Regions from separate parts of the Beijerinckia sp. 28-YEA-48 genome, predicted to be linked through region 1. Evidence: predicted binding sites of a transcription regulator. Region 1 holds the regulator's gene; each other region holds the start of a gene.
The links. The regulator PhoB, encoded in region 1, activates phosphate uptake and scavenging genes when phosphate is short. The targets are predictions, from matches to a motif close to TGTCATNNANCTGTCAT.
Positions count from the first base shown of each region.

Region 2: BLW50_RS10070 (PhoX family protein) is a predicted target of PhoB. The motif match lies at 4,452-4,468, and genes of this name have one in related genera.
Region 3: BLW50_RS05360 (calcineurin-like phosphoesterase C-terminal domain-containing protein) is a predicted target of PhoB. The motif match lies at 8,266-8,282, and genes of this name have one in related genera.

Region 1 covers NZ_FNSI01000001.1:3,968,116-3,978,835, reverse strand. The annotation lists gene BLW50_RS18570 (Pr6Pr family membrane protein) at 1-107, shown strand, start outside; gene BLW50_RS18565 (2'-deoxycytidine 5'-triphosphate deaminase) at 165-1,256, opposite strand; SAM riboswitch at 1,311-1,389, shown strand; gene BLW50_RS18560 (O-succinylhomoserine sulfhydrylase) at 1,465-2,658, shown strand; gene BLW50_RS18550 (GcrA family cell cycle regulator) at 3,047-3,592, shown strand; gene phoB (phosphate regulon transcriptional regulator PhoB) at 3,668-4,396, opposite strand; gene phoU (phosphate signaling complex protein PhoU) at 4,443-5,165, opposite strand; gene pstB (phosphate ABC transporter ATP-binding protein PstB) at 5,187-6,005, opposite strand; gene pstA (phosphate ABC transporter permease PstA) at 6,002-6,847, opposite strand; gene pstC (phosphate ABC transporter permease subunit PstC) at 6,851-7,852, opposite strand; gene pstS (phosphate ABC transporter substrate-binding protein PstS) at 7,942-8,964, opposite strand; gene BLW50_RS18515 (ATP-binding protein) at 9,112-10,161, opposite strand; gene BLW50_RS18510 (lysylphosphatidylglycerol synthase transmembrane domain-containing protein) at 10,357-10,720, opposite strand, start outside.
Region 2 covers NZ_FNSI01000001.1:2,121,804-2,132,523, reverse strand. The annotation lists gene BLW50_RS10080 (SCO family protein) at 1-77, shown strand, start outside; gene parE (DNA topoisomerase IV subunit B) at 163-2,223, opposite strand; gene BLW50_RS10070 (PhoX family protein) at 2,424-4,403, opposite strand; gene BLW50_RS10065 (hypothetical protein) at 4,611-4,814, shown strand; gene BLW50_RS10060 (alpha/beta hydrolase) at 5,132-5,821, shown strand; gene glnA (type I glutamate--ammonia ligase) at 5,951-7,360, opposite strand; gene BLW50_RS10050 (P-II family nitrogen regulator) at 7,424-7,762, opposite strand; gene sseA (3-mercaptopyruvate sulfurtransferase) at 8,001-8,861, opposite strand; gene BLW50_RS10040 (PaaI family thioesterase) at 9,213-9,596, shown strand; gene BLW50_RS10035 (SDR family oxidoreductase) at 9,681-10,448, shown strand; gene BLW50_RS10030 (cysteine synthase A) at 10,515-10,720, opposite strand, start outside.
Region 3 covers NZ_FNSI01000001.1:1,121,608-1,132,327, reverse strand. The annotation lists gene BLW50_RS05395 (TetR/AcrR family transcriptional regulator) at 1-90, shown strand, start outside; gene BLW50_RS05390 (shikimate dehydrogenase family protein) at 77-865, opposite strand; gene BLW50_RS05385 (nuclear transport factor 2 family protein) at 915-1,382, opposite strand; gene BLW50_RS05380 (hypothetical protein) at 1,567-1,893, opposite strand; gene tpiA (triose-phosphate isomerase) at 2,132-2,911, opposite strand; gene BLW50_RS05370 (SurA N-terminal domain-containing protein) at 3,161-5,071, shown strand; gene trpE (anthranilate synthase component I) at 5,085-6,602, shown strand; gene BLW50_RS05360 (calcineurin-like phosphoesterase C-terminal domain-containing protein) at 6,659-8,221, opposite strand; gene BLW50_RS05355 (anthranilate synthase component II) at 8,407-9,069, shown strand; gene trpD (anthranilate phosphoribosyltransferase) at 9,070-10,089, shown strand; gene trpC (indole-3-glycerol phosphate synthase TrpC) at 10,204-10,720, shown strand, end outside.

The sequences.
Region 1 (10,720 bases):
TCGGCTGGACGCAGACCACGATCAACGCCGTGCTGATGGCATTGGGTTTTGTCATCGGCGGTTACGTGATGTTGTGGCTCGACCGACGGTTGAGCCAGAGCCGATAGCATTTTCAAGCGAAGTGGTGCCGGTTCGCGTGAAGAAAATGCGTCAGAACAAAAGCGCTACGCCTTGAAGTGTTTCGACAGCTTGAGGCCTTGCGCCTGATAGTTTGATTTCAGGTCGGCGCCATAGAGCGTGCGCGGTGTTTCGGTCATCTTTTCATAGACCAACCGTCCGACGATCTGGCCGTCTTCGAGAATGAACGGCACGTCGTGCGAGCGCACTTCGAGCACGGCGCGTGCCCCTTCGCCACCAGCTTCCGCGGCGCCAAAGCCCGGATCGAAGAAGCCTGCATAGTGCACGCGGAATTCGCCGACCAACGGATCGAAGGGCGTCATCTCGGCGGCGTGGTCGGGCGGTACGCGCACCGCTTCCTTGGAGGCCAGAATGTAGAATTCGCCGGGGTCGAGCACCAGATCGGCGCGGCCGTGCCGGTGAATGGGCTCCCAGAAGTCGAGCATGGTATGGGCGGCCGGCTTGTCGACATCGATCAGCCCGGTGTGCCGTTTGGCGCGGTAGCCGATGAGCGTGGAGCCGTCAAAGCCCGCCAGATCAACCGACACGGCGACGCCGCCCGAGATCGACGGTTCGGCCGAGGTCACCAGTTTTTCGCGCCGGTGCAGCTCCAGATGGCCCTGGTCGTCGAGCCGCGCCTGGCCGCGCCGGAAGCGGATCTGCGACAGGCGTGAGCCGCTGCGCACCAGCACGGGGAAGGTGCGCGGCGAAATCTCGGCATAGAGCTTGCCGCTGTAGCCCGGTTCGATCTGGTCGAATTCATGGGCCCGATCAGCGATGACGCGGGTGAACACGTCGATCCGGCCGGTAGAGCTCTTCGGATTGGCGGAAGCGGCGATATCGGCCGGCAGCGCCAAGCCTTCCATCAGCTCGGCGATATAGACGCAGCCCGTCTCCAGCACCGCGCCTTGGGTCAGGTCGATTTCATGCAGGGCGAGCGTGGCGATCCGCTCGCTGACCGGCCGCTCCGGCCCCGGCAGGAAGCTGGCGCGCATGCGCCAGGCCCGGCTGCCAAGCCGTAAATCCAGGCTCGCTGGTTGCACCTGTCCGGCCGCGAAAGGGGCGGCGGTGCGGATGGCACCCGCGCCATGCAGGGCCTCGATCTCGTGGGCTGGCAAAATGCCGCGGTTCTGGCTCATGCCCTTGGCCTAGCCGATGGCTCGGTTGACGCCAAGTCGGCCACTGCGCTAGACCACAAGTATCGTGGTCATTTGGGCCGACCGGCTTGCCGCCACGTAAAATAAGGGGCTAAGGGGTCGTGTCCGCACTCCAAATTCTGTGCGCCCGGCTCGAATGGGCCGGGTTTTGTTTTGGGCGGCGGTCCGCTCTGGGCGTGGAGAAAAGAAGATGAGCAAGAACAAGTCGCTGCGCGATCTGCGCCCCGCCACCCGCCTGGTTCATGGTGGCACCCTGCGCTCGCAGTTCGGCGAAATGTCCGAAGCCATGTTCCTGACCCAGGGCTATGCCTACGAGAGCATGGAAAGTGCCGAACGGCGCTTCAAGGGCGACGAGCCCGGTTTCATGTATTCGCGCTTCTCCAATCCGACCGTCGCCATGTTCGAGCAGCGTATGGCCCTGCTGGAAGGCGCTGAATCAGCCCGCGCCACCGCCACGGGCATGGCGGCCGTCACAGCCGCCATCGTCGGTCAGCTGAAGGCGGGCGACCATATCGTCGCCGCCAAGGCGCTGTTTGGCTCCTGCCGCTACGTCGTCGAGGATCTGATGCCGCGTTTCGGCGTCGCCTGTACCTTGGTGGACGGCACCGATCTCGCGCAATGGCGCGCCGCTGTCCGCCCCAACACCAAGACCTTCTTCCTCGAGAGCCCGACCAACCCGCAGCTCGAGGTCATCGACATCACCGCCGTGGCCAAGATCGCCCATGATGCCGGTGCCACGCTCGTCGTCGACAATGTGTTCGCCACACCCATTCTGCAGAGCCCGCTGCAACTTGGCGCCGATTGCGTTGTCTATTCAGCCACCAAGCATGTCGATGGCCAGGGCCGGGTGCTCGGCGGTTGCATTCTCGCCTCGGAAGCCTTCATCCAGGCGCACATTCACAATTTCCTGCGTCAGACCGGCCCGGCCATGTCGCCGTTCAACGCCTGGGTGATGCTGAAATCGCTCGAAACCCTGCCGCTGCGCGTTACCCAGCAGATGCGCAACGCCGAGCGCGTCGCCGACTTCCTCGCCGAGCAGAGCGCCATCAATTACGTGCTTTACCCCTCGCGCAAGGACCATCCGCAGCACGAACTGGCCATGCGCCAGATGTCGGGTGGCGGCACCGTGGTGGTGGTGGACGTGAAGGGCGGCAAGGAAGCGGCCTTCCGCATGGCCAATGCCTTTTCCATCATCAAGATCTCCAACAATCTTGGCGACGCCAAGAGCATCGTGACGCACCCGGCAACGACCACGCATCAGCGTCTGCCGCAAGCTGATCGTGAGGCGATGGGGATCGGTGAAGGCATGCTGCGCCTGTCCATCGGCCTCGAAGACATCGAAGACATCATCGAGGATTTCCAGACCGGCGTTGACGCCGTTTGAGGCGGTAACCCCATACAAAAACCCGCCACAGTTGCGGTTTAGGGTCCCGCCGAGCGTGAAGGCAGTGGATAAGTATGCGCTTGTCCGCGTGCCCCAGCGCTTTCTATCCCGCGTCGGCAAATCCAATGTTTGCATGGAGTTGATGCCGCCGCCGCTGGCGCGGGGATGCTCGAAAACCTCGAAGGGCTTGGGGAAAACGGATTTCACCCACATGAACATTGAAGCCGGACTCTTGCGCGCGATTCTACGGCTAGTGTAGATTCCGGGCTGTCTACTACGACATTTCGTGCGGCGGACCTTTCAGCAAGCGTGACATGCGTCAATCGCTCACCGGCTCAACCGGGGGGCGAACCAGACGGATTCACGGCAACGGATTTAGGAGAAGAGAATGTCCTGGACCGATGAGCGCGTTGAGACGCTCCGTAAACTTTGGTCGGATGGTCATAGCGCAAGTCAGATTGCCGCCGAGATCGGCAACGGCATCACGCGTAATGCCGTGATCGGCAAAGTGCATCGGCTGGGATTGTCCGGTCGCGTCAAAGCGCCGTCCACGACGGTGGCGCGCCCGCGCGTTTCGCAGCCGCGTGTCCATCGGCCTGCGGCGGTTCAGAGATCGAGTTCGATGGGTGGTGGAATGGTGCGTGGTAATACCGCATTGGCCTTCGCCCCGCGCGCTTATGAAGCGCCGGTGCTGAAGACGATTGAGGAAGTCGTGCTGCCGATGTCCGAGCGCGTGACGATCATGGAGCTCAAGGAGTCCATGTGTCGCTGGCCGCTGGGCGATCCGGCGACGTCGGAATTCCGCTATTGCGGCGGCAAGTCCGATCCCGGCGCGACCTATTGCCCCTATCATTCGCGCATGGCCTATCAGCCGGCGCAGGATCGCCGTCGCGATCGTTCCAAGAACCCGCAGATGTTGATGCGGCCTTCCTGAGAAACTGACGGCCTGAAAAATTTAAAGGCGTGTGATTCAATCACACGCCTTTTTCTTTTCGAATGTGCTGGCCGACTATTCCCGCTCGAAGGTTTCGTCGAAGGAATAACCGGCGCCGCGCACGGTGCGCAGCGGATCGCGCTCGCGCCCGCGGCTGATCGCCTTGCGCAGGCGGCCGATATGCACGTCGACCGTGCGCTCGTCGATGTCGATCGACAGGCCCCAGACGGCATCGAGCAATTGCGCGCGCGAGAAGACGCGGCCGGGCTTTTCCATCAGATGTTCAAGCAGCCGGAATTCGGTCGGACCCAGATGCAATTCGCGGCCGTTGCGATGGACGCGCCGTGTTTCGCGATCGAGCTCGATCGGTCCGCGCTGCAGCTTGGTGGCGATGCGTTCCGGCCGCGAGCGACGCAACAAGGCATGCACCCGCGCCATCAGCTCGGGCACCGAGAACGGCTTGACCACATAGTCGTCGGCGCCGACCGAAAGGCCGCGTATCCGTTCCTGCTCCTCGCCACGGGCGGTGAGCATGATCACCGGTAGGCCCTTGGTGATCTCGCGCGCCCGCAGCCTGCGGCAGATTTCGAGGCCCGAGACCCCCGGAAGCATCCAGTCGAGGATCAGAAGGTCGGGCACTTCTTCGGCGAGGCGGATTTCCGCCTCGTCGCCCCGTTCAATCCGCTCCACGGTGAATCCAGCCGCCTCCAGATTGTAGGCAAGCAGCAGCGCGATGGCTGGCTCATCCTCAACGATGAGGATGCGCGGGGCCGTCGCCTCGTTGCGTGGACGCCTGTCACTCACTGACACGGGTTTCGATTCATTCGTGAAAGTCTGCATGGATCAGCCTCTACTTTGCTGCCGCTGCTTGAGGTTCAAGGCCCGATGATCCACCCTTGGGCCGCTCCACCGGCAGCGGTTCGCCGGTGACGAGGTAATGCACGGTCTCTGCGATATTCGTCGCGTGATCGCCGATCCGTTCGATGTTCTTCGAACAGAACAGCAGATGGGTGCAGAACGAAATGTTGCGCGGATCTTCCATCATGAAGGTGAGAAGATCGCGGAAGACGGAGTCTTCCAGCGCATCGACATCGGCATCGCGGCGCCACACTTCATCGGCCTGCGCCACGTTCTTTTGCGCATAGGCATCGAGAACGTTCTTCAGCTGGATGGCGGCGATATCGGCCATATGCTTGAGGCCGACCAGCGTGCGCGGCACGCGCATATCGCCGGAAATCTTCGCTGTCCGCTTGGCGATGTTCTTGCAGAGATCGCCGACACGCTCCAGATCGCTAGCGATATGGATGGCGGCGACGAGTTCGCGCAGATCGACAGCCATGGGCTGGCGCCGCGCGATAGTGAGAACGGCTTTCTCCTCGATCTCGCGCTGCAAGGCGTCGAGCTTCGGGTCGCGTTCGATGGTGCGGCGAGCCAGGTCCGCATCGAGGCGCGAGAGCGCGTCGATCGCGTCATAAAGCATTTTCTCCGCGATCCCGCCCATTTCGGCGAGGCGGCTGCCGATGAAGTGCAGCTCCTCGTCATAGGCTTTTACGGTGTGTTGGTCGGTGGTCATCATAATCTCCGGAATCCTGTCTCAGCCGAAGCGGCCAGTGATGTAATCCTGCGTCTGCTTCTGTTCCGGCGACATGAAGATCTTCGAGGTTTCGTCGAACTCGATCAGATCGCCGAGATACATGAATGCTGTTTTGTCGGAGCAGCGGGCCGCTTGCTGCATGTTGTGCGTGACGATGGCGATCGTGTAGCGCGACTTCAGCTCGTCGATCAGCTCTTCGATCTTGGCGGTCGAAATCGGATCGAGCGCCGAGCAGGGCTCGTCGAACAGGATCACTTCCGGGCGGATGGCCACGGTGCGGGCGATGCACAGGCGCTGCTGCTGGCCGCCCGAAAGGCTGAGCCCGCTGGCATTGAGCTTGTTCTTCACTTCTTCCCACAAAGCGGAGCCGCGCAGCGCCGCCTCGACCCGGCCGTCGAGCTCGCTCTTCGGCAGTTTCTCATAGAGTTTGATGCCGAAGGCGATGTTGTCATAGATCGTCATCGGAAACGGCGTCGGCTTCTGGAACACCATGCCGACACGGGCGCGCAGCAGATTGATGTCGAGCTTGGGATCGAGAACGTTCTGCCCGTCGAGCAGAACATCGCCCTCGGCGCGCTGGTTCGGATAGAGATCGTACATCCGGTTGAGGATGCGCAGCAGTGTGGACTTGCCGCAGCCCGACGGGCCGATGAAAGCCGTGACCTTGTTGGTCTCCAGGTCAAGGTTGATGTTCTTCAGGGCTTTTGTCGTTCCGTAATAGAAGTTGAGGTTACGGATCGAAAGCTTGATGTCGGACGCGGCGGGACGGTTCACCGGATTCGTGTCGACAGGCTTGAGAACGGTGGCACTCTCACTCATTTCGGCTTCCTTTCGGCGCCCAGGATGCGGGCAACAATGTTCAGGGTCAGAACCGCGGTGGTGATCAGCAGGGCGCCGGTCCAGGCGAGCTGCTTCCAGTTCGGATCTGGGTTGTTGACGAAGTTGTTGATGGTGACGGGCAGGTTGGCCATGGTCGTCGTCAGGTTCACGCTCCAGAACTGGTTGCTCAGGGCCGTGAACAGGAGCGGCGCGGTCTCGCCGGCGACGCGGGCGGTGGCCAACAGCACGCCGGTGATGAGGCCGGCGCGGGCTGCCGAATAGGACACCCGCGTGATCACATAGGCGCGCGGCATGCCGAGCGCCGAAGCCGCTTCCCGGAGCTGATTTGGCACCAGGTTCAGCATGTCCTCGGTGGTGCGTACCACCACGGGGATGACGATCACCGCCAAGGCGATGGAACCGGCGAGGCCCGAGAAGCCACCCATCGGCACAACGATCGCCCCGTAGATGAACAGGCCGATGATGATCGAGGGCGCGCTCAGCAGGATGTCGTTGACGAAGCGGATCACATTGGTGAGCCGCGAGTAGCGGCCATATTCAGCGAGCCACGTACCAGCGAGGAGGCCAAGCGGCGTGCCGATGGCAACGCCGATGCTCGTCATGATGAGCGAGCCGACGATGGCATTGAGCAGGCCGCCGTCTTGGGCGCCCGGCGGCGGCGTCATCTGCGTGAAGACACGCGGATGCAGGCCGACCAGTCCATTGACCAGCAGCGTATAGAGGATGAGGCACAGCCAGCCGACGCCGAAGATGGCGGCGGCATAGCACAGCGTCTTGATGACTTTGTCGAAGCGGCGGCGAGAGGCGTAGATCGAGTTCATCGGTCACACTCCCGCTTTGCGTTCGAGGCGGCGCAGCATCAGCCGGGCGGCCGTGAGCACGCAGAAGGTCAGGACGAAGAGCAACAGGCCGAGCAGGATCAGGGCCGACTGGTGCAGACCGTCGCTTTCGGCGAATTCACTGGCGATGGCGGCGGAGATCGTCGTGCCCGGGGCGAAGATCGACCCGGTGATCTTGAACGAATTGCCGATGATGAAAGTCACCGCCATCGTCTCGCCGAGCGCGCGGCCCAGCGCCAGCATGACGCCGCCGATGACACCGACGCGGGTGTAAGGCAGCACCACGTTGCGCACCACTTCCCAGGTCGTGCAGCCGACGCCGTAAGCAGCTTCCTTCAGCACCGGCGGCACCGTGGCGAACACGTCGCGCGAGATCGCCGTGATGAACGGCAGGATCATGATCGACAGCACCAGCGAGGCGTTGAACAGGCTGAGATTGGAAGCGGGTCCCTGGAAGATCGTGTTGAGGACCGGCACATTGGCGAAGGCGGAGACGATGGCCGGTTCGAAATGGTCGGCGAGGAAGGGGCCGAGCACGAAGAAGCCCCACATGCCGTAGATGATCGAGGGGATGCCGGCGAGCAGTTCGATCGCGACGGCGATCGGCTGGCGCAGCACCGGCGGGCAGAGTTCGGTGAGGAAGATGGCGATGCCCAGGCCGACGGGCACCGCGATGGCCATGGCGATCAGCGAGGTGACGATGGTGCCGTAGATCGGTCCCAGGGCGCCGAGGATCGGTTGCGGCTGGAGCGAAGGCGCCCAGCGCTGCGTGAAGAGGAAATCGAGGCCAAAGGCGCGGATCGCCGGCCAGGCACCGATGATGAGCGACACGATGATGCCGCCGAGAATAAGCAGGACGAACAGCGCGGAAACGCGTGTCAGCCAGTAGAAAGTCTGGTCACCTAATTTGAATGCACTGAGCGCGCGGGCGCGATCAAATGCAGGTTCGGCCGCTGTTCGTGCTGGTTCTAACGCCATGTCCGTCATGTACGCCCCTTGTTACTTTTGCCGCCACGCCTGAACGGATGTCCCCAATGAGAGACGAGGCGGGTTGCACCCGCCCCGCCAGCGTTAATTCACTTGGCCTTGATTTCGTCGGCCCAGGTCTTCTTGACGAGACCGACAACCGAGGTCGGCATCGGAATGTAGTCGAGTTCTTCGGCCATCTTGCCGCCCTTGTCATAGGACCAGCTGAAGAACTTCAGCGCTTCGGAAGAAGCCGCCTTATCGGCCGGGTCCTTGTACATCAGGATGAAGGTCGCGGCGGTGATCGGCCACGACTTGTCGCCCGGCTGGTCGGTCAGGATCTGGTAATAGCCCGGCGAATGCGCCCAATCGGCATTGGCAGCGGCAGCCTGGAAGGCTTCGATCGTCGGCTGAACATGCTTGCCGGCCTTGTTGACCATGCCGGTGTAGGTCAGCTTGTTCTGCTTGGCATAGGCATATTCGACATAGCCGATGGAGTTCTTCGTCTGGGCCACGTTGCCGGCGACGCCGTCATTGCCACGGGCGCCAACGCCAACCGGCCATTCGACCGCCTGGCCGGAACCGATCTTCGTCTGCCAATCCGAGCTCGCCTTGGCGAGATAGTCGGTGAAGTTGAAGGTCGTGCCCGAGCCGTCCGAACGACGGACCACGGTGATCGCGGTGCTCGGCAGGTTGACCTTCGGGTTCAGCTGCTTGATCGCGGCGTCGTCCCAGGTCTTGACGGTGCCGAGATAGATGTTGGCCAGGGTCTTGCCGTCGAGGACGATTTCGCCCGGCTTGATGCCGTCGAGGTTCACAACCGGAACGATCGCGCCCATCACCATCGGCCATTGAACGAGACCGGACTTGTCGAGGTCTTCCTTCTTCAGCGGCGCGTCGGTGGCGCCGAAGGTCACGGTCTTGGCCTGGATCTGCTTGATGCCGGCGCCCGAGCCGATCGACTGATAGTTCAAGCCGTTGCCGGTCTCTTTCTTGTAGGCGTCAGCCCACTTCGAATAGATAGGGAAAGGGAAGGTCGCGCCGGCGCCGGTGATGTCGGCGGCGTTGGCGACAGATGCCGCCCCAGTCAGGCCCGCGACCAGCGCGAGGCCAAGAAATTTGTTGAGGTACATGAAACGCCTCTTGGGTTTGGTTTTGGATTTCCAGGGCCATGACGAGGTATCCGTCATCGGCCTGGCAGTTCCTTAACGCGCCCGCATAGGCTTTTTGCGACAATTAGAAGACACTATTATGACATAGTATGTCATTGATAGAAATGATTATTTCTTGAGGGTAACGCGAAACGTGCTGCCAGCCCCAAGGGTGCTCTCAACCGACAGCCGGCCGCGATGGCGGGATACGATATGTTTGACAATTGCCAAGCCCAGGCCCGTGCCGCCTTTGGCCCGGCTGGTCGGCGCATCGACCCGGTAAAAGCGTTCGGTCAGTCGCGGCAGGTGCTCGGGCGGAATGCCGGGGCCATTGTCGCGCACTTCGAACGTCGTCATGCCGCTGCTTTCGGTCACTGAGACGGAGACCCGCTGCGGCGAGGCGCCACCGGCGCCGTATTTGATGGCGTTCTCGACCAGGTTTTCCGCTACGCGGATCAGCTCGTCGCGATCGCCGGCGACCATCGCGGTCTTTGGCGTGTCGACGATCAGCTCGACGCCGCCGTCATTGGCGACCGGCGCCAGGGTGTCGATGACATGGCGCACGATGGCGACCAGATCGACCGGCGTCTGCGGCCGCACGTGTTCGTTCTGTTCGATGCGCGACAGCGACAAGAGGTCGTCGACCAGCCGGGTCATGCGCCGCGCCTGGTCGCGCATGATGCCGAGAAACTGCTCGCGCGCTGCGGTATCTTCCTTGGCCGGCCCCTGCAGGGTCTCAATGAAACCGAGCAGGGAGGCGAGCGGCGTGCGCAGTTCGTGGCTGGCGTTGGCGATGAAGTCGACGCGCATGCGCTCGACCCGGCGCGCTTCGGTCAGGTCGCGGAATTCGATGACGGCGGCGCGATAGCCCTCGAAGGTAAAGGCTGAAACGTAGACCTCGAACAGGCGCTCCACCGGCACTGGCTCGTTCCACAGCACGCATTCGCGGTCGCCGCCATCGAGGATGCGGTGCACCGCATCGAGAATGTCGGGCGCCCGCACGCTGAGCGTCAGGGCGCTGCCGACGGTCGCATTGGTGAATAAAATCCGAGCGCCGCCGTTGGTGGCGATGATGCGGCGATTGCGGTCAGCCACCAGAACCGGGTCAGGCAGGGCACCGATGAGGGCGGTGACGATCTGGCTATGGTCGGCTTCGGCGTGGGTTTTGGCGTCGTTCATGCCCGTCCTGTCGCTACATGCCGCTGCGGTGAGGCGTAGAGCGAAGCGCTTCGCTTCGCAAGATCCAGCGGTCCAGCGCTGTCTATGTCAGCTACGTGACGGGTTTGCGTCAGCGTGATCGCGATTGGTCCCCAAAGCGTTTCACAGCTCGACGGAATCGTCGAGCGCCATGAAGACGCGTCAAACCAATTAACCTTAGGTGGAGCCTGAGAGGCGCAGGCGCGCCCGCACTTCATGGGCTCCGAAGATCAGCAGACCGATCACGAAGGGGCCGAAATAATAGACCACGCGAAACAGCAGCAGCCCGGCCAGCAGTGCCTCGGCCGAAACGCCTGGAACCGCCTTCAGGAAGGTGGCCTCGAACGGCCCGATCCCGCCTGGCACATTGCTGGCGGCCCCCGCCGTGACGGCGAACACATAGACCGCGATATAGGTGATGAAGTCGAGACCGTGGCCTGCGGGCAGCAGCATATAAAGAGCGGAGCCGGCGCACAGGAGATCGCAGCAGCTGACGACAATCTGCGCCAGCGTCAGTTTCAGGCCCGGCAGCTCAAGGGCG
Region 2 (10,720 bases), 1.8 Mb from region 1:
ATGGCACAGACGAAGCCGCGATCGCCACACGGACTGGGCAGCTGATGCATCCTGCCGGAGATGACGCGCACCTCTGACCGCTGTGAAAATTCGATTCCGCTTCAGTCGCTTCGACCCATAAGCGGAATCAAATTCTCAGCCTCTTGAATCGCTTTCTCAGCTCTAGATATCGAGCCCTTCGGTCGAAGCGAATTCTGCCCGTTCCGTGATGAAGGTGAAGCGCGCTTCCGGCTTGTTGCCCATCAGCCGCTCGACCGAGTCCGCCGTGGCTTCCTTGTCTTCGGGCTGCACCATCACCTTCAGCAGCATGCGCTTCTTCGGGTCCATGGTGGTTTCCTTGAGCTGCGCCGGCAGCATCTCACCCAGACCTTTAAAGCGGCTGACCTCGATCTTGCCCTTGCCGGTGAAGAAGCTCTTGGTCAGCTCCTCGCGGTGCTTGTCGTTGCGGGCATAGGCCGTCTTGGCGCCCTGGGTCAGTTTGTAGAGCGGCGGCACGGCGAGGAAGAGATGGCCGCTCTCGATCAGTTTCGGCATCTGCCGCCAGAAGAAGGTGATCAGCAGCGAAGCGATATGGGCGCCGTCGACGTCGGCGTCGGTCATCACGATCACTTTGCCGTAGCGCAGGTCGGTGTGCTTGTAATGGGTGCCGGTGCCGCAGCCGAGCGCCTGGGAGAGGTCGGCGAGCTGCTGGTTTGCCGACAGCTTGTCCTTCGTCGCCGAGGCGACGTTGAGGATCTTGCCGCGCAGCGGCAGGATCGCCTGGCTGGCGCGGTCGCGCGCCTGTTTGGCTGAACCACCGGCCGAGTCACCTTCGACGATGAAGAGTTCGGTGTTTTCCAGCGAGGTGTTCGAGCAGTCGGCGAGCTTGCCCGGCAGGCGCAGTTTGCGCACGGCGGTCTTGCGGGCGACGTCCTTTTCGGCGCGCCGGCGCAACCGTTCCTCGGAGCGCTCCACCGCCCAGTCGAGCAGTTTCAACGCCTGGGTCGGCGCTCCCGCCAGCCAATGGTCGAACGCGTCGCGCACCACGCCCTCGACCAGGCGCGAGGCTTCGGTCGTCATCAACCGGCTCTTGTTCTGGCCTTGGAATTCCGGCTCGCGGATAAAGACCGAGATCAGCGCCGCCGCCGTGTTCATCACGTCGTCGGCGGTGACATTCGCGGCGCGCTTCGACTGGCCGATACGCTCGGCATGATCCTTCAGCGCGCGCAACAGGGCGGTGCGCAGGCCCGCTTCGTGAGTGCCACCGTCTGGCGTCGGGATGGTGTTGCAATAGGAATGGACGAAGCCGTCCTCGGCCGCCATCCAGGCCACCGCCCATTCGACCGAACCATGGCCACCCGGCTTCTCGACCTTGCCGTTGAAGCCCTGTTCGGAGACCAGTTCCTTGCCTTCGATGTCGGACGCCAGATAGTCGCGCAGACCGCCGGGGAAGTGGAAGGTCGCCTCGGCGGGAACGGTGGAGTCGTCCTTCAAGAGCGATGGCGCGCAATGCCAGCGGATCTCGACGCCGCCGTACAGATAGGCCTTCGAGCGCGTCATCCGGAACAGCCGGGCAGGGCGGAAATGTATCGCCTTTCCAAAGATCTGCGGGTCGGGCTTGAATCTGATTCTCGTGCCGCGGCGATTGGCGGTCGGGCCAACATTTTCCAGCTTTGTCACCGCATGGCCGCGCTCGAACGCCTGGGTATAGAGCTGCTTGTTCTTCGCCACCTCGACTTCAAGCCGCTCGGAGAGAGCGTTGACGACCGAGACGCCGACGCCATGCAGACCGCCCGAGGTCTGGTAGGCGCCGCTGTCGAACTTACCGCCGGCATGCAGGGTCGTCATGATGACTTCCAGCGCCGACTTCTTCGGGAATTTCGGATGCGGATCGACCGGGATGCCACGGCCGTTGTCGGTCACGGTGATCCAGTCGTCCTCTTCGACGACGACGTCGATCCAGGTGGCGTGGCCAGCGACGGCCTCGTCCATGGAGTTGTCGATCACCTCGGCGAAGAGATGATGCAGGGCGGCTTCGTCGGTGCCGCCGATATACATGCCGGGCCGGCGACGGACAGGCTCAAGCCCCTCGAGAACTTCGATCGAGGAGGCGTTGTAATCCGCTTCGCCGGGCGTGCCGTTGCCACGGGGTTTTTCGGGTGGGGGTGTCTTCGGCGTCTTCGCCACGGGTTTTTCTACCTTGATCTTACGTGCCGCGTTTCCGAACAGATCGCCGCCTGCCATGTGATGTGCCTGAGCTTCTCAATGCCTGATTCGATTGCCGTCAATATAAGCCACCAATCGCCAGCGGGAGTGAACAAAACGAAAACGGATGGCTGCCAGTCGGCCGCCATCCGCTATCATCTTCAAAAGTTGGAGCATTTTCCGGTAGAGCCAATGTCGGTTGGCGTGGAGAAAATGCGCCGGATCCCTGCCGGGGTCGGTCAGACGGCGATTTTGCCGCCGCCTTTCTTGGTCACCACGACCACGGCTGGGCGAGGCGGCACCCCATCGGCGAAGTCGGGCCAACGGGTGGCGGGCTGCTCGAAGGTCGCTGGCGGCGCCTTCGGATCATCCTCGTCCGCCTCGCCCGGGTGTTGTACGGCAAGGAACAGGGTTTCGTCGTTCGGCGTGAAGAACGGGCCGCACATTTCGGCGCCCGCCGGCACGCGGAAGAAGTGCTTCGACGTGCCGCGCAGCGGACCTTCGGTTTCGATCGCCCACAGGCCATCGGCGCGGCCGGTCTTGGCCGGCGAATTGCCGTCGGTGGCGATCCACACCCGGCCCTGGCCATCGACGGCAAGGTTGTCGGGCATGCCGAACCAGCCGTTCTTGGTGGTCGCCGGGTTGAAGCTGGCGCCTGTCGAGGCAACGGTGTGGTCGCCCGCCTTCACCAGAATGTCCCAGCGGAAAGCGGTGGCGGCATGGTCGCCATCGGCCGGCGTCATTTCGACGATATGGCCGAAGCGGTTGTTAGGCCGTGGATTGGCGGCGTCGATCTGGGCCTCGGTGCGGCGCGTGTTGTTGGTCAACATCACATAGACCTTGCCGGTTGTCGGATTGGCTTCCACGTCTTCCGGCCGGTCCATCTTGGTGGCGCCGACGGCGTCACCGGCGAAGCGCAGGTTGATCAGCAGATCGGCCTGGCTGGCAAAACCGTTCTCGGCGGTCAGCTTGCCCTGGCCGTGGATGAGCGGCAGCCATTCGCCGCTGCCGTCCGCATTGTATTTGGCGACATAGAGCGTGCCGCGATCGAGCAGGTCCATGTTGGCGGCGCGGTTCTGCGGATCGACACGGCCTTCGGTGACGAACTTGTAGACATAGTCGAAGCGTTCGTCGTCGCCGGTGTAGACCACATAGCGGCCATCGCGCGCCATGATGCCGGCGGCGGCTTCATGCTTGACGCGGCCAAGCGCCGTGCGCTTCTTCGGCGTCGAGGTCGGGTCGAACGGATCGATTTCGACGACCCAGCCGAAACGGTTGATCTCGTTGCGCTCCTTGGCGATGTCGAAACGGTCGTAATATTTGCCCCAGGCATATTGGCTGCCCGGCGCGCCATAGCGCTTCAGCGCTTTCTCATCCGGGTGGCCATCGGCGGTGCCCCAGAAATAGCCGTTGAAGTTTTCCTCGCAGGTCAGCCACGTGCCCCACGGCGTCACGCCGCCCGAGCAATTGTTGATCGTGCCGAGCACGGTCTTGCCGTCGGGATCAGCCGACGTCTTCATACGGGCATCGCCGGCGGCGGGGCCGGTGATGGCGATCGGCGTGTCGGCGGTGATGCGGCGCGCATATTTCGAGCCGGGCACGACCTGCCACTTGCCATTGACGCGCTGGATCTCAAGCACGGAGCCGCCGTGGGCGGCCATTTCGATGTCGGCGAGGTCCTTGGTGATATTGGCGAAGTTCACCGCCTTAATTTCCTGGCGGCCGCCGAGGCCGGGGAACATCAGCTCTTCATTGGTATATTCGTGATTGACCACCAGCAGGCCGCGCTGGGACGGATCGGCGCCGGGCAGGGGCAGATAGCCGACATAATCGTTGTTGTAGCCAAACTGCAGTTTCTGGCCGGCGGCGGTCTGCTTGGCCGGGTCGAAAGCCGGCGCACCCGGCAGCACCGGGTCGCCCCAGCGGATCAGGACGTCGGCGTCATAGCCTTCGGCGACATGGTGCTTTTCGTCCGAGCCAGCTTCGACCTCGGTGAAGTTGAACGAGGTTTTGGGCGCCGCCGGAGCCTGGGCCAGAACCTGCATCGGCAGGGTGGCGCTGACGGCGCCAACGGCCAGCGCGCCGCGCATCAGATCGCGGCGGTTGAGCCGCGCGGCGATCATGTCGCCGATGGTCGGATTTTCCGAGGTGTTGGAGCCGATGTCCTCGCTTTCGCGCAGGCGGGCGGTTGAGGAGAAGAGAGGTTTCGATTGGGACACAGGGGGCTCCATCAGACGGATACTTTGGAGCGCTTCTAGTTTTCGCGTGTGACAGCGGGATGAATTGGCCGGCGTTTGGCCAAGCTGGCTGGCGCGTTTCGTCAGTCGCAGACGCGATCAAGGGTTCGTTGGGGATGAGGAGGAATAACCCTCGCCGGATCGATGCCGTTCAGGTGGCGTTAAGCGACGCGGCGCAAGATTGGCTGCATGATGACAAAGCGCTCCTCACCCCGCGTCACGATCGGCTCCATGCAGAGAGCGGAGGAGGCGGCTGGCTACGCGCTCGTTTGCGGCCCCGACTTCAACCCGTCGGCACAGCGCCTTCAGCGCGCCGTCTGGTGGCGCGGCTTGGCGATCGTCGCCGTCGTTGTCATGGCTGGCGCGGCCGCGGCGTCCCTGTTCGTCGCCTGATCGACGCGCGCCTTTTCCAAGGCTCGCATTTCCATCGCTTCGCATCGAACGGCGCCGCCAAGGCGCTGCGCGCCTGACGTTTTGCATTTAAGATCAACAAGAACGGGGCAGGGCCCTCGTCTTGTACGTCGATTGTGTTTTCACGAAACTGTTACAGGCTCTTCAACGCGCTTGCATATGTAAGCAGAAGGCGCGTCCATGAGCGCCGTTCAACGACAGCGAAGTTTGCCTCTTCGAATTGAATGCGAGCACTGATTTCTACTTGAGGCTTGGAGAGCGCGAACGGCCTTCTCTAAACGTTAGCAAGGAGAGACGTCATGGCTGAGCTTCCAACGATTGTATTGGTTCATGGCTTTTGGGGCGGTGCGGCTCATTGGAGCAAAGCCATTCTTGAACTTGCCCATCTAGGTCATAAAAATATCCATGCGGTGGAGCTGCCGCTGACATCGCTGGCCGAAGATGCGGAGCGCACGCGCAAGATGATCAAGCAGGTCGAAGGACCTGTGCTTCTTGCGGGCCATTCATATGGCGGTGCGGTTCTGACCGAAGCGGGCGACTTGCCGAATGTCGTTGGCCTCGTCTACGTCGCCGCTTTCGCGCCGGATGCGGGCGAAAGTCCCGGTGGTATTAGCCAGGCCAAGCCGCCGGCTGCCTTCCCCAACATCACGCCTGATAGCGATGGCTATCTTTGGATTAAACCGGACAAGTTCCGCGAAAGTTTTTGCCAGGACATGACGGCTGACGAGGCACTCGTCATGGCCGTTACCCAGAAGGCGCCTTTAGGTTCGACCTTCGGCAACGCCATTACGGCGCCCGCATGGAAAAAGAAGCCATGTTGGTATCAGGTCTCCACCGAGGATCACATGATCCATCCTGACAACCAACGGTCGATGGCCAAGAGAATGGCAGCGAAGAAAATCATTGAACTCAAGGCCAGTCATGCGTCGCTTGCTTCGCAGCCGAGGGAGATCGCCGCTTTCATCGATGCTGCAGCACGGGCGACATAAAGAGGCGACCGGGGGATGTCCCCGTAGGTGGTCGTCATGCCGACGGCTGAACGTGCCCAATAGGTTCAATAAGAAAGGGGCCGGTTCTTGCGAACCGGCCCCGAACTTTATGCGCTCTGATCGAAGCGATCAGTAGGAATAGTACATGTCGAACTCGACCGGATGCGGCGTCATTTCGAAGCGCATCACGTCCTGCATCTTCAGCTCGATGTAGCTGTCGATGAAGTCGTCGTTGAACACGCCGCCGCTCTTCAGGAAGGTGCGATCCTTGTTGAGGTTCTCAAGCGCTTCGCGCAGCGAGCCGCACACCGTCGGGATCTTCTTCAGTTCCTTCGGCGGCAGGTCGTAGAGATCCTTGTCCATGGCCGCGCCCGGATCGATCTTGTTGGCGATGCCATCGAGACCGGCCATCAGCAGAGCCGCGAAGGCGAGGTAGGGGTTCGCCATCGGATCGGGGAAGCGCACTTCAACGCGCTTGGCCTTCGGGTTTGTCGTCCACGGAATACGGCACGAAGCGGAGCGGTTGCGCGCCGAGTAGGCGAGCAGCACGGGGGCTTCATAGCCGGGGACCAGACGCTTGTAGGAGTTGGTCGACGGGTTGGTGAAGGCGTTCAGCGCCTTGGCGTGCTTGATGATGCCACCGATGTAGTAGAGGCAATCCTGCGACAGGCCGGCATATTTGTCGCCCGCGAACACCGGCTTGCCGGCCTTCCAGATCGACTGATGCACATGCATGCCCGAGCCGTTGTCGCCGAAGATCGGCTTCGGCATGAACGTCGCCGTCTTGCCGTAGCTCTGCGCCACCTGATGGATGCAGTACTTATAGATCTGCATGTGGTCGGCCATGGTGATCAGCGTGTCGAACTTCATACCGAGTTCGTGCTGAGCGGACGCCACTTCGTGGTGATGCTTCTCAACCTTGACGCCCATTTGGGCCATGGCGGAGAGCATTTCGCCGCGCATGTCCTGCGCCGAATCCTGCGGCGGAACCGGGAAGTAGCCGCCCTTGGTGCGGATGCGGTGGCCGAGGTTGCCGCCTTCGTAGTCGGTGTCGCCGTTGGAGGGCAGTTCCGACGAGTCGAGCTTGAAGCCCGTGTTGTAGGGCTCGGACGCGAAGCGCACGTCGTCGAACACGAAGAATTCGGCTTCCGGGCCGAAATAGCAGGTGTCACCGACGCCTTGCGACTTCATGTGGGCCATCGCCTTCTTGGCGATGCCGCGCGGGTCGCGGTTGTAGGGTTCGCCCGTCGACGGCTCAAGCACGTCGCAGGTGATGACCATGGTCGGCGCGGCGAAGAACGGGTCCATCGTCGCACTGGTCGGATCCGGCATCAGGGTCATGTCGGATTCATTGATCGCCTTCCAGCCGGCGATCGACGAACCGTCGAACATCGTGCCTTCCGAGAACATTTCCTCGTCGACGAGACCTGGGTCGAAAGTGACGTGCTGCCACTTGCCACGCGGGTCGGTAAAACGCAGATCGACGAATTTCACGTCGTTATCTTTGATCGCCTTAAGGACGTCCTTGGCGGTCTTCATGTCTGGGCCTTTCTACACTTGCTAGGGTCGTTCGGTGGGGTGCTGGAGGAATCTAGGAAGATGTCAAATTGCATCCGTGCCGGTTTCACCGGTGCGGATGCGGACAGCCCCCTCGATATTGGATACAAAAATCTTGCCATCGCCAATCCGGCCGGTCTGGGCGGCCTTGCGGATAGCTTCTACGGCACGATCGAGCATTTCGTCAGCCAGGACGATCTCGATTTTCACTTTGGGCAGGAAGTCGACGACATATTCGGCACCGCGATAGAGCTCGGTGTGGCCCTTCTGTCGGCCAAAACCCTTGGCTTCGGTGACGGTAATGCCTTGCAAGCCAGCTTCCTGGAGGGCTTCTTTCACCTCGTCCAGTTTGAACGGCTTGATAATCGCCTCGATCTTTTTCATGCGCTCCCGCTGCTCCCGGTGGTGGCCCGTGCGTGGGTCGGCCGTATGACCGCATTCCGACGGGCTATTAGCACCTGCTGTGCCAAGATTCTATCCAGCCACCCCCAGCAATTAAGGGGATAATGGCTGGATTTATTCGGGTTCCGCTCCTCCGCACAAGTGTTGCACAAAGGTTGCGCATTTGCTGCCTAATTATTGATCATATCACTGCCGAGGATTTGGTCAGTGCGGCTGTTGATCACGGTTTGCCTTTGGCGACCGGCTGCCCGCGCGATGCCCATTCGGTCCACGAACCGTCGTAAAGCTTCGGCTGCGGTTTGCCGGCGACCGCGAGCGCCAGATTGGCGATGGCGGCCGAGACGCCGGAGCCGCAGCTGGTGATCAGGGCCTCGTCCGGATTGATCCCGGCGTCGTGGAAGGCTTTCAGCAGCTCTTCCTTGGATTTAAGCGCACCATTGGCGACCAGTTCGGTGGTCGGCAGGTTGCGGGCGCCGGGCATATGGCCGGAGGGCAGGCCAGGGCGGGGTTCCGGCGTTTCGCCGGTGAAGCGCCCGGCGGCGCGCACGTCGAGCACCTGGGCCGAGTTGTCCTGCAGCGCCGCCGCCACGTCCGCCATGTGCGCCACCCCGTCTTTATTCAGGGTTGCCGTGAAGGCGCCGGTGTGACGTTGGGCCACGCCCTGTTCAACCGGCCGTCCCTCGGTTTTCCAACGCGGCAGGCCGCCGTCGAGCACATGCACCTTGCGCGCGCCAAACAGGCGGAACATCCACCAGACGCGCGGCGCCGAGAACAGGCCGCCGCCGTCATAGACGACGATGTCGTCATCGGTATTGACCCCCAGGCCCGCCGCCGCCTGCGCGAAGCCGGTCGGGTCCGGCAGCATGTGCGGCAGGTCGCTCGATTTGTCCGAGACCTCGTCGATGTCGAAGAACACCGCCCCGGGGATATGACCCGCCGCATATTCGGCTTTGCCGTCGCGGTTCGCCGCCGGCAGGTACCAGGAGGCATCGACAATGCTCAGGCCTGCCGTTCCCAGCCGGTCCGCCAGCCAGGCGGTCGAGACGATCGGAGCGCTGGCCTGGGATGCTGAATCATTCATGAACAGTCCTCGTCAAATTTAACGAAATATTTGCCATGTGCATCCTCGCACATCGGCAATCCATCGGCCAGCTAGGGTGACCTCATCGGACTTGAGGAGGCTCACATGGGACGCACGCATAGCCAGAGCAATATCGGTGGTTTGTTCGCCTTCGGCCTGTGGGCCGGCGCCTTCATCTGGTTCATCGCCGTCGTCGGCTGATCGTCTTCCCTGATCTTGGCCGTTCCCCAAATTTAGCTTATCCCGTCTCTGCTGTGGCTTTTTCGTCGAGGCAAACGGGTGAACGCTCTCTCTCCGAAAGACCCGGCCTTCCGCGCCCGCGTCCAGGCAAGTTTTGATAAACAGGGGCTGATGAGCACCTTGGGCGCGTCGATCTTCAGTATCGCGCCGGGCGCTGTCGACATCGCGCTTTTGCCCAACCCCTCCATCTCGCAACAGCACGGTTTTGTTCACGCGGGCGCCGTCGCCGCGATCGCGGATTCCGCCGCGGGCTATGCCGCGCTCAGCCTGATGCCTGTGGGCGTCGGGGTTTTGACCACCGAGTTCAAAATCAATCTGGTGGCGCCGGCTGCTGGTGATCGCATCGTGGCGCGCGGGCGCGTCATCAAAGCCGGGCGGACGTTGACCCTGGCGCAAACGGAGGTCTTCGCCGAGGCGGCGGGCAAAGAAAAGCTGGTCGCGCTGCTCACCGCAACCCTGATGGCGATTGAAGGCCGGGACGGCGTAGCCGATTAACGCGTCTAGGATCTTTGTTTTGACGCGTCTCGAGGTTGCGCTACGCGCCCGAATGTCCAATACCCTCCCGTTATGACCATTCTCGTGACAGGTGGAACCGGAGCCCTCGGACGGCGTGTCGTTGACGCGCTCGAACGCGCGGGCGTGGAGGTTCGTTCTCTCAGCCGCGGCGAACGTGAGCCGATTCCCGAACACATCGGCGTTCAGGCCGACCTTCTGTCAAAAGAGGATCTGGCGGCGGCCCTCGTCGGCATCAAAACCGTGGTGCACTGCGCCCACGATTCCTCCACCCCCGACAATAGCATCGCCGGCACCACCAATCTGATCGAAGCCTGTCAGGCGGCGGGTGTCCGGCACTTCGTCTACATCAGCATCGCCGGCATCGATACGGCCGCCGATTTTGCCTACTACGCCGTCAAGCTCGAAGAGGAGCGGCGGATCATAGCCAGCGGGCTACCCTATTCGATCCTGCGCGCGGCGCAGTTTCACAACCTCGTCCACGCCATTCTGATGCGGCTGAACACAGCGCCCATGGTGATGTATGTGCCACGTGGTGTCGTGTTGCGGCCGGTCGATATCCGCACCGTCGCCGATCGTTTGGCCGATATCGCACAGGGGCCGCCGCGCAAGCGTTGCCGCGATCTCGTCGGCCCGGAACAGCGCCCGATCGAAAGCCTGGCGCGGCAATGGCTGCGGGCCCGTGGCCAATGGAAGATCGTCTTTTCGCTGCCTTCGAATTCACCGGGCTTCAAGGCCTTCCGCGAACTCACCCTTGGTGAGGCCGACAAGGCGGGCCCGGACTTCGCGTTATGGCTGGTGGAAAACGTCAAGCGGCCAAAGCCGCGGCGCTGAGCGTGGCCGCAGTTCATGACGAGGATCATGACATGCGGGCAGGGCCGAACCGTTTGTGAGCCTTGCCTACACCAGGCACTTGTCGACGGCGCTGGTGCGTTCCATCCAAGCCGGCACCGGCAGATTCTTCTCGCGCAGGAACGTCGGGTTGAACAGTTTCGACGCATAGCGCACGCCGGAATCGGCCAGCAGCGTCACGATCGTGTGGCCCGGGCCCATTTCCTTGGCCATGCGGATGGCGCCGGCGACATTGATGCCCGACGAGCCGCCCA
Region 3 (10,720 bases), 2.8 Mb from region 1:
ACGGCTGCCGAGATCGAAACCTATGCCGATGCCGTAGCCGACATGCTGTGCGCTTATCTCAAGGATCTCCGGTCCGTCACGACGGCCTGATCTTGCGCGTGTTGACAAGGGAAGCGGCCAGCCCGTCGAACAGCAGATCGAGTTGTCCTGACAGCATGTCCATGCCGCCGATATTGCGAAGTCCGTGTGCGGCAGCGCGTTGTTGCAGGCGAGACGGCGAAGGCTCGGCAACCACGTCGGCGACAAAGGCATCGACGGCCGCCTGTGCGAAATCGAACGGCGACGGATCGTTTTCATTTAGTCCGAGCGCCGTCGCGTTGATCAAGAGGTCATAGCCGGCAAGCGTGTCGGGCGGCCGGCGCAAAGCCATCGTGCCCGTGCGAATGGCGAGATCGATTGTTTTCTCATAAGCCGGATCGAAAATATCGAGCGCGATGATGCCTGCTGAAACAAGCGCGGCCGCGATCCCCTTCCCCGCACCGCCAGCCCCCGCCATGAAGCCCCGTCGTCCGGCCGGATCGAAGCCGGCCTTGCGCAGCGCCCGAACCATGCCAACGCCGTCGGTCATCGCGCCGCGCCAGCGGCCGTCCTCATCGCGCGTGACAAGATTTGCCGCACCGGCGATTTCAGCTGCGCTGTCGAGGACGGCGCAATGCTTGGCCGCCTGCGCCTTGAACGGAACCGTGACAATCACCCCGGCGACATCAGGACGGTTGAGCAGAGCCGAGAAGGCATCGTCGAAACCGTCAAGCGGCAGTTCCATGGGAACCACTTCAAGGTCGATGCCCGCCGCCGCATAGCGCGGGTTGAGCAAGGCCGGCGCTTTGACCTGAACAACCGGATTGCCAACGATGGGCGCCAACATGGGACTTCTCCATTCGAGCCGCCGGTATGGCAGCCAACAAAGTCCCTTCTTAGAACATCGTATTCTGGTTGGCTGCCTTTTCCGGAACTTTTTGGACGACGTCCCAATGCTCGACGATCTTGCCGTCTTTGACGCGAAAGATATCGACGATGGCCGATCCGAGGTCGTTGGCATTCAATTGCGAGTGGACATGCAGATAGACAAGATCGCCATCCGTGGCGCTGCGCACGATTCTGGACCGGCGTTCCGGATTGTCCTTGAACATCTTGGTAAAGAACGAAACGAAGACCTGTTTCCCATCGGGAACATTGGGATTGTGCTGTTTATAATCGTCGGCCACGACCTGTGCCGCCTCGGCCGTCTCGTGCTTATTGAAGAAGCGGTCGTAAAATTCGACGACCAATTTTCGATTGGTTTCCTCGGACGCGAAGTTTCGCTGCGTCGACTGCGCAAATGCAACACCACCGAGTGTCGAGAAAACGGCTATTGCAAGCGCGATCCTGAACGGCACTGTCATGAGCAACCTCCTATCCTGACTGGAGATTGCCAAAACACTCAGTGTCCGGAGGTATGCAATTCAATTTTTCTTTAGACGACCGTGAAGGCAGCTTGGCAGGTCGCTTTACTACAACGGACGCAGGCATCGATAGCTGCCAATGCGCGGCGCTTCAGCGCCGCGCATCTCGAACGATCAAGGCAAATTACTTGTAGGTCATCGTGCTGACGGCGCAGACGTCGACGTTCTTGTTGATGACTTCATCGCCGTCGGAGAAGATGGCCTTGAAGTCAAATCGGCAGCCGCCAGAGCCATCATCGATGTCGACGGGCTGCGTTTCGCCGGGCTTCACCGGATCATCGCCAATGATGTTTTCTTCCCAGGCGTTCTTGTTCGTGCGCGACGCGTAGAACTCCTTCAGCGTTTTCTTTGTGTTGTTGACGATGTCCACGTTGCGGTCGGCCGCAACGGCCGCCGGAAGTGAAGCAAGGAGAAGGCCCGCGACGAAGCCAGACAGAAGAGCGGTACGCACGATCATAGTTTTCCGACCCATAGTTCGAGAAACGACACATCTTTTTGAGAGGCGTCGCAGCTCTGCTGGTATCAGAAGCGAACGGCCGAACAAGCCACATCCGCACGCCATAAACAGGAGCCGCATCAAAGATGTCGTGCCCGTCAGGCCGAAGCACGTATGTCTACGCCCCCGAGGTTCTTAGTCTGATCGCGACGTATCTAGCCTGCGGTTGTTTGCTAACGCGTCACACAGCGCCTCAGCGATACACCGACGCGATCGCCAGAAAATCCTTCGCCAGCAAACTCGCACCACCCACAAGCGCACCGTCGACATTCGTCACGGCCATCAGCTCGGCAGCGTTCGAGGGCTTCACCGAGCCGCCGTAGAGAATGCGCACAGCATCGCCTCCGTTCGTCCCTGTTCCGGGCAGCGCCTTCACCAGCCGCTCGCGGATGAAGCCGTGTACCTCGGTCACATCCTCAAGCGTCGGCGTCAGGCCGCTGCCGATGGCCCAGACGGGCTCATAGGCGATCACGAGGTTGGCGGCGCTGGCGCCATCGGGCAAAGAGCCGGCGAGCTGGGCGCCGACCACGTCCAGCGTCTTACCTGCCTCACGCTCGGCCTGGGTCTCGCCGATGCAGACGATGGCGACCAGGCCGGCGCGCTGCGCCGCTTCAGCCTTGGCCTTCACCATGGCGTCGGTCTCACCATGGTCGGCGCGGCGTTCGGAATGGCCGACGATTACATGGCTGGCGCCGGCATCCCGGAGCATGTCGGCGGAAATATCCCCGGTGTGGGCGCCACAGGCCGCCGGATGACAATCCTGGCCACCGATTCTCACACCGGCTCCCTCCAAATCGGTGATTTGGGCGGCGGCGGCCGCCACCAGGGTCGCCGGCGGACAGATCAGAAGTTCGAGGCCTGCCGCCTGAGCCGGCCCGGAACCCGCTGCAATAGCCGCAATTTCGGCCAGAGACGCCCTCAGACCGTTCATTTTCCAGTTTCCGGCGACGAGCGGACGGCGGCTGCGGCTCATTGATACTCCCAAGGACATTATTCCCCTTCTATGGCCGGGGTTAGCAGAGCCGCCAAGCTATGCAAAGCGCGCTGGGGCAGGTATGTGAACCGCTTCCCTAGAGCAAATCGCGTTTCGATAGAAACGTGATTTTGCCAAGGATTTGTATTTTGACGCGTCTTTGTAACGTTTAACGATTCCGTCAAACTGCAAAACGCGATGGCGTACGCGACAGGAGACTGCGGCGCTTACTGGTCTGGAAGGGTGACAATGCTCGAAGGTATGCGGCGGATGACCCAGAATTGGGTCGGCAAAACCATTATGACGTTGCTGTTCGGCGTTCTAATCGCCAGCTTCGCTGTTTGGGGCATCGCCGACATTTTCAAGGGATTCGGCCAGAGCCGTATCGCTTATGTCGGCAGTCAGGAAATCAACCTCGAAACCTATCGCGCCGCCTATCAGACGCAGCTCACCAATTTGCAGCGCCAGACACGCCAGTCGATCACCAGCGACCAGGCCCGGGCCGCCGGCCTCGACCGCCTCGTGCTGCAACGGCTGATCGGCGAAGCGGCGCTCGACCAGAAGGCCAAGGCCATGGGCCTCGCCCTCGCCGACAGCGACATCGCCGCCTCGGTCGTCAGCGATCCGACCTTCCTGGGTCCGACCGGCAAGTTCGACCGCGCCCGCTTTAACGACGCCCTGCGCGAAGCCGGCTTCGCGAATGAACAGCGCTTCATTCAGGAGCAGGCGCGCGTCTATCTGCGCCAGCAGATCGCCGATTCCCTCACCGCCAATCTGAAGCTGCCGCAGGCGATGCGCGAGGCGATCCATCGCTATCGCTCCGAAACGCGCAGCGTCGAATATTTCCGCCTGCCCGAAAAGGCCGCCGGCGAAATCAAGGCGCCGACCGACGAGCAGTTGCAGAGCTTCTATGAGGCGCGCAAGCTGGCCTTCCGCGCGCCGGAATATCGCAGCTTCACCGCCCTGGCGATCACGCCGGCCACCGTCGCCGACACGGCGAAAATCTCCGACGCCGACGCGGTGGCCTACTACGACAAGATCAAGGCCGAGCGCTACACGAGCGCCGAGACACGGGAAGTGCAGCAGATCGTCTTCCCCGACGAAAAGGCGGCCCAGGAAGCCAGCGACAAGATCAAGGCCGGGACGACCTTCGATGCCATCGCCCAGGAGCGCAAGCTGTCGGACAAGGACATCGCGCTTGGCACCCTGACGCAGCGCGATTTCGTCGACGCCGCCGTTGGCAAGGCCGCCTATGCCCTGAGCGAAGGCGCCGTGAGTGCGCCGGTCAAGGGCGACTTCGGCGCCGTGCTGGTGCGTGTCGTCAAGATCAACCCGCAGGCGGTCAAGCCCTTCGCCGAGGTCGCCGACGAGGTGAGGAACCAGCTCGCCATCACCCGCGCCCGCGACGAAGTGCTGAGCCTGCGCGACAAGATCGAAGACGAGCGCACCGCCGGCAAGTCGATCACCGACGCCGCCCAGGCGCTGAAGCTGAAGGCGCTCACCTTCGACAGCGTCGATGCCAGCGGCCGTAGCCACGACGGCCAGCAGGTCGCCGATATTCCCGAACGTGAACAGTTGCTGCGCGCTGTCTTCGCCTCCGACATCGGCATGGACAATGACGTGATCACCACCAAGGATAACGGTTACATCTGGTACGAGGTGAGAGCGATCGATCCGGCGCGCGAGCGCACGCTCGCCGAAGTGCGCGACCAGGTCACCAAGAACTGGCGCGACGACGAAGTCGTCCGCACCCTGCAGGAAAAGGCCGGCGAGATCGTCAAGCGCTTGCAGGGCGGCGTCAGCTTCGAGGACGCGGCGAAGGAACTGGGCGCCACGGTGGAACTCGCCAATGACGTGAAGCGCACCGGCTCGGAGAAATTGTCGCCGGCGGTGGTCGCGCGCGTCTTCTCCGTCGCCAATGGCGCCATCGCCTCGGTCGCCGATGGTCTCGACCGCGTTATCTTCAAGGTCGTGGATTCGGTGACGCCACCGCTCGATGCCGACGACGAAGGCCTCAAGGCTGTCGAAGACAGGCTGAAGCCGGCGCTGTCCGAAGACATCCTGGCGCAATATGTGACGCGGCTGCAGAACGACCTCGGCGTCACCATCAACGACGCAGCCGTTCGCATGGCGGTTGGCGGTGGCGACAACATCAACTGAAACGGCGCACGCAATGTCGGCGATGACCTATGAGGATTTCGCGCAGGCGTTCGGCGCCGGAAAAAGCGTTCTAGTCGCGACCACTTTGATCGCCGATCTGGAAACGCCGGTCTCGGCGTTTCTGAAATTGACGACCGGTCGCGACGGCAATGTCTTCCTGCTCGAATCCGTCGAAGGCGGCGCCTCGCGCGGCCGCTATTCGATGATCGGTCTCGATCCCGACATCATCTGGCGAGCCCAGGGCGATACCTGCGAGATCAATCGACGCGCCCTCACCGATCGCGATGACTTCGCGCCGATGCCGCAGAAGCCGCTCGATGGCCTGCGCGCGCTGATCGCGGAATCGCAGATCGACCTGCCCGGCGACCTGCCGCCGATGGCGGCCGGCGTCTTCGGCTATCTCGGCTATGACATGGTGCGACAGATGGAACATCTGGCGCCGGCCAAGCCCGATCCGATCGGCGTGCCCGACGCGGTGATGATCCGCCCCACCCTGATGGTGGTGTTCGATACGGTCCGCGACGAAATCTCCATCGTCACGCCGGTGCGTCCGCAGCCAAGCGTCAATGCCCGCTCCGCCTGGGAAAGCGCGCAGGCGCGCCTCGATCGCATCGTCACGTTGTTGGAAGCGCCGCTCGCCCATGCGCCGCCGGCGGCCGACCCGCATATGCTGGCCCTGCCCGCCACCTCCAACACGTCGGAGGCGCGCTACCTTGAGATGGTCGACCGCGCCAAAGAATATATCCGCGCCGGCGACATCTTTCAGGTGGTGCTGTCGCAGCGCTTCACTGGCCCGTTCGAACTGCCGGCCTTCTCGCTCTATCGCGCGCTGCGGCGCGTCAATCCGGCGCCGTTCCTCTGCTATCTCGATTTCGGCGGTTTCCAGATCGTCTGTTCGAGCCCGGAAATTCTGGTGCGCGTACGCGACGGCAAGGTCACGATCCGCCCGATCGCCGGCACCCGCTGGCGCGGCAAGACGCCGGCCGAGGACGAGGCTCTGGCGCAGGAACTATTAGCCGATCCAAAGGAACGCGCCGAACATCTGATGCTGCTCGATCTCGGCCGCAACGATGTCGGCCGCGTGGCGCAGATCGGCACCGTGGAAGTGACCGACCGTTTCTTCGTCGAACGCTACAGCCACGTCATGCACATCGTGTCGAATGTCGAGGGCAAGCTCGATCCCCAGCACGACAACATCACCGCGCTGTCCGCCGGCTTTCCCGCCGGCACGGTGTCGGGCGCGCCGAAAGTGCGCGCCATGGAGATCATCGACGAGTTGGAAGTCGACAAGCGCGGCATCTATGCCGGCTGCATCGGCTATTTCGGCGCTTCGGGCGAAATGGACACCTGCATCGTGCTGCGCACGGCCATCATCAAGGACGGCCAGATGCATGCGCAAGCGGGCGCTGGCATCGTCTACGACTCCGTACCGACCAGCGAACACCGCGAATGCATCAACAAGGCGCAGGCGCTGTTCCGCGCGGCGGAAGAAGCGGTGCGCTTCGCCACCAGCGCCAGGCGGGGGCAGTAAGGCGACCCCTCTGTCATTCCCGACAGCCGCGTAGCGGCTGACCAGGAATGATAGACTTACCCGTGCGAGACAGCCATTTCTTGCACCGCGCGCTCGACAAAAACCATGTCATCGACATGCTGGCCATACTCATCATAGGCCTCAACGGCGATGCGCTGTGGCGCGAGCGCCGAACCCAGCGGCAGCCGCGCATGCCACAGATGTTCGCTCGGCTCCGCCTTCACCCAGGAGGGCCGGTCCACACTGGGATCGGCGAACAAGCTCTCGACGAAAGGATCGGCGCGGCGCACCTTCGTCATCTCGACGCGCGTTGAACCCGTTGCCGCAAACAGCGTCGAACGCGGGCCGCCATCGAACAGGTTGACGATGACATCAACCGTATCGTCGCCAACGGTGCAATGAAGGCGCAGCCGCTCGCTCACAGCCGGCGCGCGGAAGGTCGTCGTGTAATCGGCATCACTGACCGAAAGCCGATGATAACCCGCCGGACAGCCATCGCAGCCCATGGCAAGCGGCGTGCCCCTATAATCGTTCGGCCCGCTCCACCACGAACCCGACACCGCCGCCAGCACGTGGTGATGATGCGGCACGCCGGACAGCTGCGGCAGATAGCCATGTTCCGTCGTGTGCATATGGCCGGAAAAACTGACGGCGCGATAGCCATCGATAACACGCAGAAATGCCTCCGCATCGGCGGTATTGTCGCTGGTGCTGCGCGGGTTCCACGCCGTGGTCAGCGGAATATGCATGGCAAACACCACCAGCCGGTCGCGCGGCCAGTGTTTCAGGAGATTGCGCACGAACGTCAGTTGCCGGGCGCCAAGCGCGCCGCGATAGCGCCCAGCCGACCCATCGGCGCGGGCGCCTTCGTAATCGACATTATCGAGGACGACGAACAATGCCGGCCCATAATGGAAGGCATAGTGGCTCGGCCCATATTTCTGCCGAAACGTGCGACGCGCGCCAACCTTCGTCGTCGCGCCGTAATCGAGATCGTGATTGCCGCCGGCATTCCACCAGGGCACGCCCGCCTGCCCGATCGTCAGATTTAGGCGGTCAAGCAAAGCCAGATTGTCGCCGCAGATATCGCCAAGCGTCAGGCCGAAGGCCGGCAGCTGTAAAGCCTTGGCGACGTCGCGCACCGCGCCGTCGCGGATATAATCGATATGGCGATGGGTTTCCGGCTGCGGATCGGCAAACAGCGCCACGTCGAACCGCGCGGGCTCATCGCCGGCCCGCAATCTGAAATCAGACGGACCGGCGCTTGCGCCATAGGGGCGATAGTGCTGCGGCAGGCCGGTCAGCGGATCGACCGCCACGTGATAATGCGCCGGCTTGATGACGAAGAGCGTACCGTCGTCGGCTTCCGGCAGGACATAGCGCCCGTCATTGTCGCTCGCCACGATGTCGAGGCCGTTCGACACCAAAACGCCGGGAAGGCCCACATCGCGATCAACGTCCAGGACCCGCCCGCTGGCCCATACGCCCACCAAAACGCCCGCCTGGACGGGCTCCGAGGCGCGGGCCAGGCCCGATAAGGCCGAGAAACTGGCCAGGGCCGCGCTTGAAAGGAGGAGGTCGCGCCGTGTCGCCAACAGAGGTCTGGTCCGGTCGAACATGACCTCGGCATGCGCCGATTCCCTGACAGGCGATTGACAGGCCGGTAACAGCAAGATCACAGAAGCTAGATCACGGAAGAATAAGGCGGAACCGGCCTCCCAAACGGCGCCGGATTGCCGTCCAAACAGCCGGCTTGACCTTGCCCCTGCCAAAGTCGAAAAGGACGCCGGAAACAGGGGCCTGCATGCCTTCCGTCACATTGATCGACAATTACGACAGTTTCACCTGGAACCTGGTGCATTACCTGGGCTCTCTAGGTGCGTCCGTGACCGTTCACCGCAACGATCAGATCTCCGTCGCCGCCGTCATGGCGGCCGCGCCCGACGCCATTGTCCTGTCGCCGGGGCCTTGCACGCCCCGCGAGGCGGGGATCTGCCTCGATCTGGTGGCGGCTGCGGGCGAAACCGTGCCCCTGCTCGGCGTCTGCCTCGGCCATCAGACCATCGGCGAGGCGTTTGGCGGCGAGGTCGTGCGCGCCCCGACCCCGATCCACGGCAAACTGTCGGAAATCACCCATAGCGGCGCCGGCCTCTTCCGGGGCATCAACGGACCCTTCCAGGCAACGCGCTACCATTCCCTGGTGGTCCGCGCCGACACATTGCCGTCCGTGCTCGAAGCCACCGCCTGGACCGACAACCTGATCATGGCGCTGCAACACCGCAGCCTGCCCATCCATGGCGTGCAATTCCATCCGGAGAGTATCCTCTCCGAACATGGTCATCTCATTTTGAAAAACTTTCTCGACATGGCTGGCGATTGGAATGCACGCGGCCGCGCGGCGCACCAAGCCGTGCCTACCCAAACCGTACCGAGCCAAGCGCGTAGAACTGCAAGCGGAGCTGCATGAATGGAGTCCTTCAAGCCGATCCTCGCCAAAGTGGCCGCGGGCGCCAGCCTGACCCGGCCGGAAGCCGAGGCCGCCTTCGATAATCTGCTGTCGGGTGAAGTCACGCCGGCGCAGATGGGCGCGTTCCTGATGGCTTTGCGCGTGCGCGGCGAGACCGTCGATGAATTCACCGGTGCGACAGCCGCGATGCGCGGCAAGATGCTGGGGGTGACCGCACCCGAGGGCGCCATAGACATCGTCGGCACAGGCGGCGATGGCTCGGGCTCCTACAATGTCTCGACGCTCGCCTCCATCATCGTCGCCTCCTGCGGCGTGCCGGTCGCCAAGCATGGCAACCGTGCTTTGTCGTCGCGCTCCGGCGCCAGCGATGTGCTGGGCGCGCTCGGCATCGGCATCGGCCTGAAACCGGCGCAGATCGAAACATCGCTGCGGGAAGTTGGTCTCGGCTTCATGATGGCGCCGACCCACCATGCCGCCTGGCGCCATGTAGCGCCCGTGCGCATCGAACTCGGCACCCGCACGATCTTCAATATTCTTGGACCGCTGTGCAATCCCGCCGCCGTCAAGCGCCAGCTCGTCGGCGCCTTCTCGGTCGATCTTTTGAAACCGATGGCCGAAGTGCTGCGCAATCTCGGCTCCGACAACGCCTGGTTCGTGCATGGCTCGGATGGGCTCGACGAGATCACCACCACCGGCCCGACGCGCGTCGTGGCGCTCGCCAATGGCAAGATCGAAAGCTTCGAGGTCACCCCCGAGGACGCTGGCCTTGCGCGTGCGACGAGCGCCGATCTCAAGGGCGGCGACCCGGAGCACAATGCCCGCGCACTGCGCGACGTGCTCGACGGCAAGGCCTCCGCCTATCGCGATATCGCGCTGATGAACGCAGCCGCGGCCCTGATCGTCGCCGGCAAGGCGAAGGAACTGAAGGAAGGCGTTGCCATCGCCGCCAAGGTCATCGCCGATGGCAGGGCGAAGGCCACGCTTGCCAAACTGGCGGAAGTAACCAATCGTCCCTCGTAAATCGCGTTTCATCTAAACACGATTTGCGGGGATCTTTGTTTTGACGCGTCTTTTTGGCGTTTGACGGCTTTGTCAAACTGCAAGACGCTGGTGCGGAGCAGAAAGCGATCCGAAATGTCAGATATTCTGCGTAAGATCGAAGCCTATAAGCGCCGCGAAATCGCCGAAGCGAAGGTGCGCATGCCCCTGCCCGCGCTGGAGCGGATCATCGGCCAGCGCTCGCCGACGCGCGGCTTCGTCCATGCGCTCGAGACGAAGATCAATGCCGGCGGTTTTGGCCTGATCGCCGAAGTCAAAAAGGCAAGCCCGTCGAAGGGCCTCATCCGTCCCGATTTCGATCCGCCCAAGCTCGCCCAGGCCTATGAGCACGGCGGCGCCGCCTGTCTGTCGGTGTTGACCGACGAGCCCTCCTTCCAGGGCAAGCCCGAATTCCTGACCAGCGCGCGCGACGCCACTCTGCTGCCGGCCTTGCGCAAGGATTTTCTCTACGACGTCTATCAAGTCTATGAGGCCCGCGCCTGGGGCGCCGATTGCATTCTCATCATCATGGCCAGCGTCGACGACGAGACCGCCCTTGCGCTCAACAAGGCCGCCCATGATCTGCATCTCGACGTGTTGGTCGAGATCCACA